Regions from separate parts of the Paenibacillus sp. N119s genome, predicted to be linked through region 1. Evidence: riboswitches for the same ligand, from Rfam matches in the RefSeq annotation. Region 1 holds a riboswitch; the other holds the start of a gene.
The links. A riboswitch is a leader RNA that binds a small molecule or an ion and turns the genes downstream of it on or off. The one in region 1 is predicted to bind thiamine pyrophosphate.

Region 1 (5,252 bases):
AAACTTGCCCAGTCCAACCTGCTCGAGCCATTGCAAGGCTTCTTTGCGGCGTTCACGTTCGCTGACGGATCGTGAGCTCGCTGCCGCATCTTTTCGCGGTGCGTTTTCCTGCCCGAGCAGTATGTTGTCCAGTGTAGTGCGCCACGGGAAAAGAGCGGGCTGCTGCGGCATGTAGCTGATATGCCCGCGTTCACCAGTTATATCCCGTCCATGCATACGAATACGTCCCTGCTGTGGCTGGAGCAGCCCGCCGATAATGTGAAACAGCGTGCTTTTGCCACTGCCTGACGGACCAATGAGGGAGACAAATTCTCCCGGCTTGACGGTGAGAGATACATCCTGCAATACAGGCAGGGAGCTTCGCTTTTCCCGGAAGGCGAGGCTGATCCTGTCTAATTCCAAAGCAGGAGGAGGAGTAGACGTTAATACCTGCGCTTCTCCGGCTTGTTGCTGTTCATCACCCATGTGTGGTGATGTCAAATCCGTCGGATGCAGACTCATATGTGCCACGTCCTTTCGTTGAGGCCTTTAATTCAATATGGATGCTATTCTTGATCGGGTTTCCAGCGAACCAACCATTTTTCCAGTAGTAGAATAATCACAAACATCAGTAAGCTGAGTGTAACAATAATACCGATAGCGGCAAAAATGAGATCCGTGCGATAGGCAGATTTTTGCAACAACATATAATATCCAATTCCTTCACTGGCCCCAATCCATTCCGCAATGATCGCACCCATCACACTATAGGTAGCAGCGATCTTGATGCCGGAGAATACTTGCGGCAAGGAGTGAGGTAGCTCTAGCTTCATAAAAATAGCCCTGCGGCTAGCACCCGACATCCGCATATAGTTCATCATCACACGGTCTGTCCGTGTCAACCCGTCCATAGCCGCTACGGCCACGGGAAAAAAGCATACTAAAGTAATGACCATAAGCTTGGGCAGCACGCCAAAACCGAACCATACCATGAGCAACGGACCGAGAGCGATGATCGGAATGTTTTGACTAAGGATCAAGAGCGGGTACAGAGCAGATTTGAGAAAAGGAATGATATGAAGAACGATAGCGATCAGCAGTCCCGTTGCTGTTCCTATAGCAAATCCCGCAAGCGTCAGGCGAATCGTAGCCCAAGTATGGGCACCAAGCAACGCCGATTGCGCCATACCCTCTTGAACGATTAGGGAAGGAGCTGGCAGCAGCCAGGATTCAATATGTAAATAGGAAACCGCTCCCTGCCAAGCCGCTAAAAAGAAGAGGACCGCCACAAGGGGCGGCCATACGCTTTTCCACCAGGATGCGTGCTTGCCTTTCAGATTCATGGGCGATACTTCTCGGTCAGCTTGCTCATGCTGATGCCCTGTGGGTTATGTGCGATTTTGATCTGTGAAATGACGCTGGGACTTCCGGCTTCTGTCAAGGCCTCATGCATGTCTTTGACCACTTTCAGCAATTCGTCCAATTCGCCCTCCATTGTCGTATCCAATGGGTTCACCTGATGCTTGACGCCAGAACGCTGAATCACCTCAATCGCCTTGTCTACATATGGGTAAGAATCTTCGTTATTAGGAGTTTTAGGGATGACTTGAATACTGAGCAATGTGTTCGCCATGCGAATTTCACCTGTCCTTTATTTGGAGTAGTATTGGGAAATAAATTGGTTTAAGGTGGGGAGACCGCTTCGTTTCTTCAGATTCAAATGAACCGCTCCGCTGCCAACCGCCTTAAAAGCACTTTAGTTTTTTGATAGATTGGGTTGCATTTTTACACACAAGCGCACCTGCTTTTGCGTTTAGATACTATGAGACTAAAGAATAAACCAAGAGGTACGAGAACGAAGTGCACGGAATGGTGCTGTACAAGCAAAGCGGTCGCTTTTGTCCCCGGATTTCTACCCTGTGATGCTTTATTCGGGAAATCCCGTGACGGTGGCGATGGGAAGTATCCTCCGTCCGCTTAGTGGTAATTCGTTCACTTCTCTAGTTCCGTTTTATTTAGTTGGTCATTTAGCGTTTTTACAAAATGATCAACGCTTGGGCAAGAAGTCATTTGTGAAGGCTTTATCGACTTCCAAAGGTTTGCTGAGCAGCTTGCGTTCGTACATCCAGTCCGAGTAGTTTTTCCATACCTCTGCTTTTTGTACGCCCCATTGCGCGGCATCGTCCTGATAACGCGGGCTTAGCCATTTTTGACTAGCGAGTACCAGTTTTTTGTCCAGCTCTGGCACAGCTTTACTTAAGATATCTGCCGCTTCTTCCGGATGAGCGATAGTGTATTCATAGCCTTGTGCAGTAGCGTCCATAAACGCTTTGACCAGGTCAGGATCATTTTTTATCGTCTGCTCATTGCTCACAATTACAGGTGTATAGTAATCGAGGCTTTTGGAATAATCTTTTACATACAGCATATCCAATGGCTCACCTCGAAGCTTGGCCTCAATTCCGGTCCATGCGTAGAAAATCCAGGCAAAGTCAATATCCCGCTTCACAGCTGTGAAATAGTCTGCATTGCCCATGTTGACGATCTTCACTTTGCTCACATCACCTTGGTCTGAATCCATGATGGATTTCATGACCGCTTCTTCTACAGGTGAACCCCAGCCGCCGTAGCTTTTACCCTCGAAATCTTTCGGGCTTTTAATTCCGCGGTCTATCGGGGCTGCGAAGCCAGAGGTATTATGCTGAATCACCGCAGCGATGGATACGAGCGGCACGCCTTGGATGCGAGCCTGAGTAACGCCTTCCTGATAACTGATCCCAAAAGGTGCGGCATTCGAAGCAACCATCTGATCAGCTCCGCCTGAACCTGGTTGAACAATTTGGACATTCAAACCCGCTTTTTCGTAAAATCCCTTGTCCTTGGCGACATAGAGCCCCGTGTGATTCGTATTGGGTGTCCAATCAAGCACGACTTTAACATCTTTAAGCCCCTTTGCCGGAGTAGACGTTGAAGTGCCGGCAGCAGGAGCAGCCTGTTGAGATGTAGGGGGATTACCGCCGCAAGCGGTCAGAGTCAGAGCCATGAGCCACAGAGTGATCAGACCCAGGCTTAACATGTTCATGCGCTTCATTCGTTGTGTTCTCTCCTTTTAATTACCCGTTATCCGTCCAATCAGACAGCTTATGTTCCCCATTTTCACAAAAATAACATCTGCCAGAATGCAATCTTTCCAACAACTTCATCTTCAACAAAAAAAGCGTCCCGAGATTCCGGGACGCTTGCGCTTGTATATACCAAAGTAAGGGATGTCCTGTATTAAAAAGGCACATCTTGCTCAAGCATTCCTACGCTGGCATTACCCAGATCAGGTTGTAAGGGTCAGTGTCTTGGGACACACTCTCAGCCGGCCGATTCCAGCACCCCTGGCATTGTATGGTTTAATGGGTTTGTTTATTCGGGTTTACTACGACGATTATATGCCTTGATCGCGGGTCTGTCCAGCCTTGAGGGAGGGCTTACGGTTCATTTAGCGAATGACAGGGTACACTTTTACTGTGAGCTTTGATCTGAAAATGTACATGAATCATCAGTCTGATTCGGTCATGTTATTTTTAGAGCAGCCGCACAGTATGTTCTGAAGGGCTGATGCCAGGTGGCAAAGCCGTATAGAATTCTAATTCGTAAAAAGGAGTTGTTGTACTGTGGGTAAAACGGAGACATTGGATCGCAGTCAGCTGGAACAAGCCATTGTGAAGGCTTTGGATAACAACAAATTTTGCTCGTTAGGTACGGTAGAGGGCGGAAAACCGAAAGTACGCTATATGGCCCTTTTTAACGATGGAATGAACATTCATCTAGCAACGGATCGCAAAACACATAAAGTGGAGGAGCTAAAGGACAATCCGAATGCTTATCTGCTGCTGGGGTATGAGGTGGGGGGCACGAAGGAAGTCTTGGAAGTCGAGGCTACCGTCCAGGTTACAGCTGATGAGGGGTTACGCAAACAAGTGTGGAATGATTCTCTGAAAAAATGGTTTTCTGGACCTGACGATCCCGATTATGTTATTTTAGATGTGAATCCGACTCGTATTGAGTACGTGGGTCAACAAATGGAGCGCCAGGTGTGGACGAAATAGAAATATAAAAGGACAAGCCAGCAAATTTCCAATCTTTTTAGGAGATTTACTGGCTTTTATTTTTATTCGAAAACTAATTATTTTTTCATAAATATTTTAAGCAAATGACTACTCTTTTGTCCTACATTGGATTAAAATAGGAATGGTGGGTTCAAAGCTTACATATATGTGCAAAAGTATGTATATGAGGCATACACCTTAATAAGGAGGGGTATATTTTGTTATTTCGTAAAAATTGGTTTAAAGGGTTTACAGCAGCAGTTGTAGCTTGTAGCCTGTTGGTGTTTTCGGCCGCTCCATCCTGGGCAGCTAGCGATTCTCGCGATAGCGGTACGGTGAATCTGCGGATCATGGAAACCACGGATATTCATGGGGCACTGATGAATTATGACTACTATTCAGACAAAGAAACCAACGAATATGGCTTGGTTAGTACAGCTAGTTTGATCCAGAAGGCACGTAGTGAAACAAGAAACAGTATGCTGTTCGATAATGGTGATTTGCTGCAGGGCAATCCATTAGATGATTATATGGCTCGTAACAAAACCTTCGAAAAAGAAGGCGGTGTCCATCCGGTCTACAAAATGATGAACTTGATGGGCTATGATGCAGCTACAGTGGGCAACCATGAATTCAACTACGGCCTCGACTTTCTGGACAAATCGCTCAAGGGAGCTGATTTTCCTTACGTAAATGCGAATGTTTATGTTGATAAAGAGGGCCAAGCTACAAAAAATCATTTTACCCCTTATCAGATTCTTGATAAAACAGTAATGGATGAGAAGGGCGAAGAGCATACACTCAAAGTGGGTATAATCGGTCTGGTAACACCTCAAATTATGCAGTGGGATGAGGCCAATTTGAAGGGGAAGGTTGTTACAAAGGATATTGTGGAAACAGCTAAAAAGTTTATTCCTCAAATGAAAACAGAAGGTGCTGACATTATTGTCGTACTTGCACATACAGGCTATGAGGATGTGCCGCAAACGCCAATGATGGAAAATGCCGTTAAATATTTGAGCAAGGTAGACGGAATTAACGCGATTCTGTTTGGGCATGCTCACAAATCTTTCCCAAGCTCAGATTTTAAAAATATGAGCGGGGTAGATCTGGATAAAGGAACCATTAACGGCGTGCCAGCAGTAGAAGCTTCATCATGGGGCAAGGATCTGGGCA
Region 2 (5,252 bases), on a different contig from region 1:
CCTTCGCTCCCGAGACAGCTGTATTCAGCAAAACACCATCTGCCCCCAATTGCATTGCCATTGCTGCGTCACCAGGTGAGCGAATACCAGCATCGACAATGACCGGAACTTCCGCTTGTTCAATAATCAACTCTAATGAAAATGGATTGAGCAACCCATGTCCTGTACCAATGGGGGACGCCCCAGGCATAACGGCATGTACTCCGAGCTCTTGTAACCTCTTCGCTAGTATCACATCATCCGATATGTAGGGCAGTACAACAAAACCTTCCTCTAGCAGCTTTTCACTAGCTTTCAACGTTTCAAAAGGGTCAGGCAACAGCGTCTTGCTATCCCCAATGACCTCCACCTTAATCATATCGCACAAGCCGGAGGCTTTTGCCAACTTAGCAATACGGATTGCCTCTTCTGCTGTAGTTGCTCCTGCTGTGTTGGGAAGAAGTGTATACCGGCTCAAATCCAGCGTATCGAGAAAATGTTCCTTGTCCCGTTCCTCCAAATTCAGTCTGCGTACGGCGAACGTTAATATTTCCGTCTCAGCAGCCTCTACAGCTTGGGATTGGATGTCCAGATCCGAGAATTTCCCTGTTCCCAGTAACAGCCTAGAGGTAAAAGATGCTTTTCCAATGGTTAACATGATCAACCGCCTCCTACAAAATGTACAATTTCCAAGCAATCTCCATCCTTAAGCACCGTTTCATGATGATCTTCACGGGTCAATATATGCCGATTCAGCTCTACCACTACGGTTTTCACCTTTAAATCAAGTTCATGCAGCAACTGATCTACACGAGTGATTCGATTAGAAATGGTCATGCTCTGTCCGTTAATGGTCAGCTTCATAAACTTTCCTCCTTGAGAAGTTCAGAAGAAAATTTGCTTATTCCAAGTTCAGCCGCATCAGCCCCTTTAAGCATAGCGGCCATCGCTCGCCCAGTCGCATCACTAAGCAGGACACCGTTGCGATAATGCCCGACTGCAGCATAGGCGCCCTCCACCCCAGGAACAGGACCAATAAAAGGTCGCTCCGCTGCTGCCTGCGGACGTAAGCCTGCCCAAGCACGTATAAAAGAAGCTTCGTGTACACACGGTAACCAAACAGATGCACGTTCCAACAGCCCCTTTAATCCTCCCGCGGTCACCTCTTTGTCATATTGATGTGGAAGACTCGTGGCGCCTATCCAAAGCTCGTTATTCTGTTTAGGTACGAGGTAAACATCGTCGGCATAAATGGTATAATCCAACGGATGATCTTTCAAAGATACAGCTACCGCTTCGCCCTTGACCGGATAAAGTGGATAATCAAATCCAATCTGCCCTAGCAGTTTTGAGCTGTCCAAACCTGCAGCAATCACGACCTGATCGCAGGAAAAGAAACCAATGTCCGTTCGCACACCGCAAACTCGACCGCCCTGTATGACCAGTTCCTTAGCTTGAGTTCCAGACCATATTGTTGCTCCCAGCACCGCAGCTGCCCCTGCATAAGCCCGGCAAAGCTGGACAGGGGCCACTTGTGTCTCCTTCGAACGATAGATAGCACCAATTACTTGATCTGCCAAGCCCGGAATCCGTCGTGCCACTTCCCTGGCATCCCACCAAACGTGACAATCATCCTCTCGCATCTTAGCAGCATTCCAGCGTTTTTGCCCCTCTGCTTCCGAACGAAAAGGAGTCACAAAGCCTTCAGTACGAAATTGCACTGAAATACCCGATAAACGCTCCAAATCACTGACAAGTTCAGGGAATGCATCTCGACTTGCACGGGCAAATCGCGCCAGTTCATGGTCTGTGAATTCTTCACTTTCCGCTGCCAGCATTCCCACCGCTGCTCCTGATGCTCCCTCACCGGGGATCCATCGTTCCAGCATAATTGTACTTCGTCCCTCCTTGGCCACATGATAAGCAATGGAACTGCCGATCACGCCTCCACCTATGACCAAACATTCAGCGTGTGCTATCGCTTTGGTCTCTGTATGTGTCTCTGACATTTATCCCCTGTCTCCTATCTGGTGAGTATTCAACTTTCTTTAGTCCGTTTTCTAGCTTCAGATTCGCGAATTACAAGATCCACCATTCGCCTATATTCCATCGCTGCTGCAATGGGGGACTCAGCTTCCCAAATACCAGACATCACGGCAATTCCGCTTGCTCCAGCATAATAAAGCTCTGGAACATGGTGCGGTTGTATGCCGCCGAGCGCAATCACGGGGATGTCCGACAATCTGCATATGCGTTCTAGCTGTGCTATCCCCCGCGGTACAAGATCGGTCTTGCAAGAGGTCTCATATACATGACCATACAGTACATAGTCCGCTCCTGCCTGCTCGGCAGCCTGTGCCTCCTCCAATGAATGAACAGATACTCCACAGCGTGTGCCCTCTAGCAGTAGACTTTTTGCATCTACTACAGATAACCCATTAGCCGGTAGCTGGACAGCTCCTGCCAAGGTAAGTAAAGCTACGTCCACACGATCATTTACTACAATTTTCTGCAAAGGAACTTTCTGCTCCAGCATGCTACGAGTCAAAGAAAGCAAAGCAGACGCGCCTTTCTGTTTTGAACGTACGTGTACATAGTGAATGTAAGGATAAATAGCGGCAGCCACTTGAGGGACATCTACACAGGACACACTTTCCATCGTGATTACGTGTAATTCGATTTCAATTTCACCTCACTTGAGCTAAAAAATTTAATCGTATTAGCTGAACTTATATTGTTGTAGCTCCATATAGGTAATATCATACAGAGCTAGCCACATGTGCCAGCAATAATGAAAGGAGACCCTATGTAAATTCGTCTACGGAAGATCGAACTAATGAAAAGAACGAAACACAAAAAACCACTTCCCTAAGGAAGTGGTTAGACGAACGTTCAAAATCAAACGGACTAATATATCCGTAAACGTATATCGTTCCCCGCACGAACAAAAGTAAAGAGCGTCTCTTGTTTGTACGGTGCTCACTTCCCTACGCTGGCATAACCCAGATCAGGTACAAAGGGTCCGAAATCCATTTATTCCGTCTCAGCCGCATGGGCGGCTCCCCTAGTGTGACTATTTTATTGTATCAGCTAAGGATAGCTTAGCATATTTTCCTAATTCTGCAAACCCTATATTGTGTGAAATATGCCAGAACGGGTTTTTAGTTTACTTTACTAGACCACTCTTCCACATTCCACGTTTTGGTTACCCAATCTTCGTAAAAGTCCGGTTCGTGGGATACAAGCAATACGGTCCCTTTGTATTCCTTCAATGCGCGTTTCAATTCATCCTTTGCTTTGACGTCCAAGTGGTTGGTAGGCTCATCAAACAGTACCCAGTTGCTCTCACGCATTAATAGTTTACAAAGACGGACTTTAGCCTGCTCTCCACCACTAAGCGCAGATAGAGGCCGTGTAATATGCTCATTCTTCAAACCGCAGCGTGCCAAATGCGCACGTACTTCATGCTGATTCAAATGTGGGAATTCATTCCACACATCGTCAATCGGCGTAATTTTTCCAGCCTTTACTTCCTGTTCAAAATAAGCAGGCTGCAAGAAATCACCTTGATAGGTCTTTCCGCTGATTGGCGGAATTTTTCCCAAAATGGTTTTGAGCAACGTAGACTTACCGACACCATTGCAGCCGACAATTGCGATCTTTTCGCCACGTTCGATCGTCATGGACATTTTAGGCAGAAGGGCATGTGTATAACCTATTTCAAAATCAATACCCTCAAAAACCGTTTTCCCGCTCGCACGGGCTTCTTTGAATTGAAAGGTTGGCTTTGCAGCTTCTTCAGGCTTATCAATACGTTCGATCCGGTCAAGCTGCTTTTCACGGCTTTTTGCACGCCCTGATGTAGATGCGCGCGCTTTATTGCGCTGAATAAAATCTTCCTGTTTCTTAATATATTCCTGCTGCTTCTCATATGCATCAATATGCTGGGCTTTGTTCAGATCCGCCATTTCAAGAAACTTTTCATAGTTAGCTGAATAACGGGTCATCTTAGCAAATTCAAGATGGTAGATTACATTAACGACTTGGTTCATAAATTCAGTATCATGTGAGATTAGGATAAAAGCATAAGGATAATCCTTCAAATATCTCGTAAGCCATTCAATATGCTCCACATCCAAATAGTTGGTAGGCTCATCCAGCAGCAATACATTCGGCTTTTCCAACAGCAACTTAGCAAGCAGGACCTTTGTCCGTTGTCCACCACTAAGTGCAGCTACATCCCGATCCAGTCCGATGGCAGAAAGCCCTAATCCATTCGCCATTTCTTCAACCTTCACATCAATGAGATAAAAATCCCCCATATCCAGTTGCTCTTGAATTTCTCCCATCTGTTCCAGCAGAACTTCCAACTCTTCGGGAGAAGCATCTCCCATTTTGTCCGTAATCTGCATCATTTCCTTTTCCAGCTCCAACAGAGGAAGAAAAGCATCTTTTAACACATCACGTACTGTTTTACCTGGTGTCAGCTTGGTGTGCTGATCCAGATAACCATAACGCACACGTGGAGTCCATTCCACTTTGCCTTCATCCTTAAGCAATTTTCCAGTCAGAATGTTCATGAGTGTCGATTTACCAACACCGTTAGCTCCTACCAATCCTACACGTTCCCCCGCAAGCAATCGAAAGGAAACATTTTTAAATAATGCACGGTCCCCAAAGTTGTGGGATACATTTTCTACAGTCAATAAACTCATAAGCTGTTTTTGGCTCCTTATTGTCATCGGCGCTGCCGACTGTTCTTATATAATACATTTGATTTCTTTCAAAGCTTTATTGTAGCACATCCAGTCACCTTATCGGAATATGAAAACAGCGAATTTTAAGGTTTTTCATATGGTCATCAGTATGATCAACCCAGTATGTTAGTAAGTCAAATAGTCGCCAGCATTACTTCACATGAAAAGAGCGACTAGGAGTGTGCGGAACATCCATTTTCCTAATGTGGGAACCGACATGGGCAGATGTGCATATACTTTCTAAAAACTAACATTGGGAGGAATAAACTTGTATCAAGTACCTTTTTACTGGGGAAATTCATATTATATGCGGGCCGATTTTGTACCGATCTGGAACACAAGCTTTCAGGAAGCAGTACAAATGATAAAGGAAGCGGTACAAGGGGAGCGTAACGATGAGTTGTTCTACAGTGAATTGATCAATTTGGCTCCCTCACAGGAGCAGGTGGCTATTATTGAAAGCATCCGTAACGATGAGCGCGCCCATAACAAAATGTTCAGAGAGATGTATTGGGC

Region 2: another riboswitch for thiamine pyrophosphate. It lies ahead of AC5V8P_RS09395 (thiamine phosphate synthase); the one in region 1 lies ahead of AC5V8P_RS02410 (ABC transporter substrate-binding protein).

The regions. Positions count from the first base shown of each region.
Region 1 is NZ_JCAJRU010000009.1:3,574-8,825, reverse strand. Features, by position in the region: gene AC5V8P_RS02425 (ABC transporter ATP-binding protein) at 1-501, opposite strand, end outside; gene AC5V8P_RS02420 (ABC transporter permease) at 546-1,322, opposite strand; gene AC5V8P_RS02415 (MTH1187 family thiamine-binding protein) at 1,319-1,612, opposite strand; gene AC5V8P_RS02410 (ABC transporter substrate-binding protein) at 2,027-3,070, opposite strand; TPP riboswitch at 3,265-3,374, opposite strand; gene AC5V8P_RS02405 (pyridoxamine 5'-phosphate oxidase family protein) at 3,642-4,076, shown strand; gene AC5V8P_RS02400 (bifunctional 2',3'-cyclic-nucleotide 2'-phosphodiesterase/3'-nucleotidase) at 4,295-5,252, shown strand, end outside.
Region 2 is NZ_JCAJRU010000058.1:94-5,345, forward strand. Features, by position in the region: partial or broken gene AC5V8P_RS09380 (thiazole synthase) at 1-637, opposite strand, end outside; gene thiS (sulfur carrier protein ThiS) at 640-843, opposite strand; gene thiO (glycine oxidase ThiO) at 840-1,988, opposite strand; gene AC5V8P_RS09395 (thiamine phosphate synthase) at 2,018-2,638, opposite strand; TPP riboswitch at 2,947-3,055, opposite strand; gene AC5V8P_RS09400 (ABC-F family ATP-binding cassette domain-containing protein) at 3,141-4,694, opposite strand; gene AC5V8P_RS09405 (ferritin-like domain-containing protein) at 5,044-5,252, shown strand, end outside.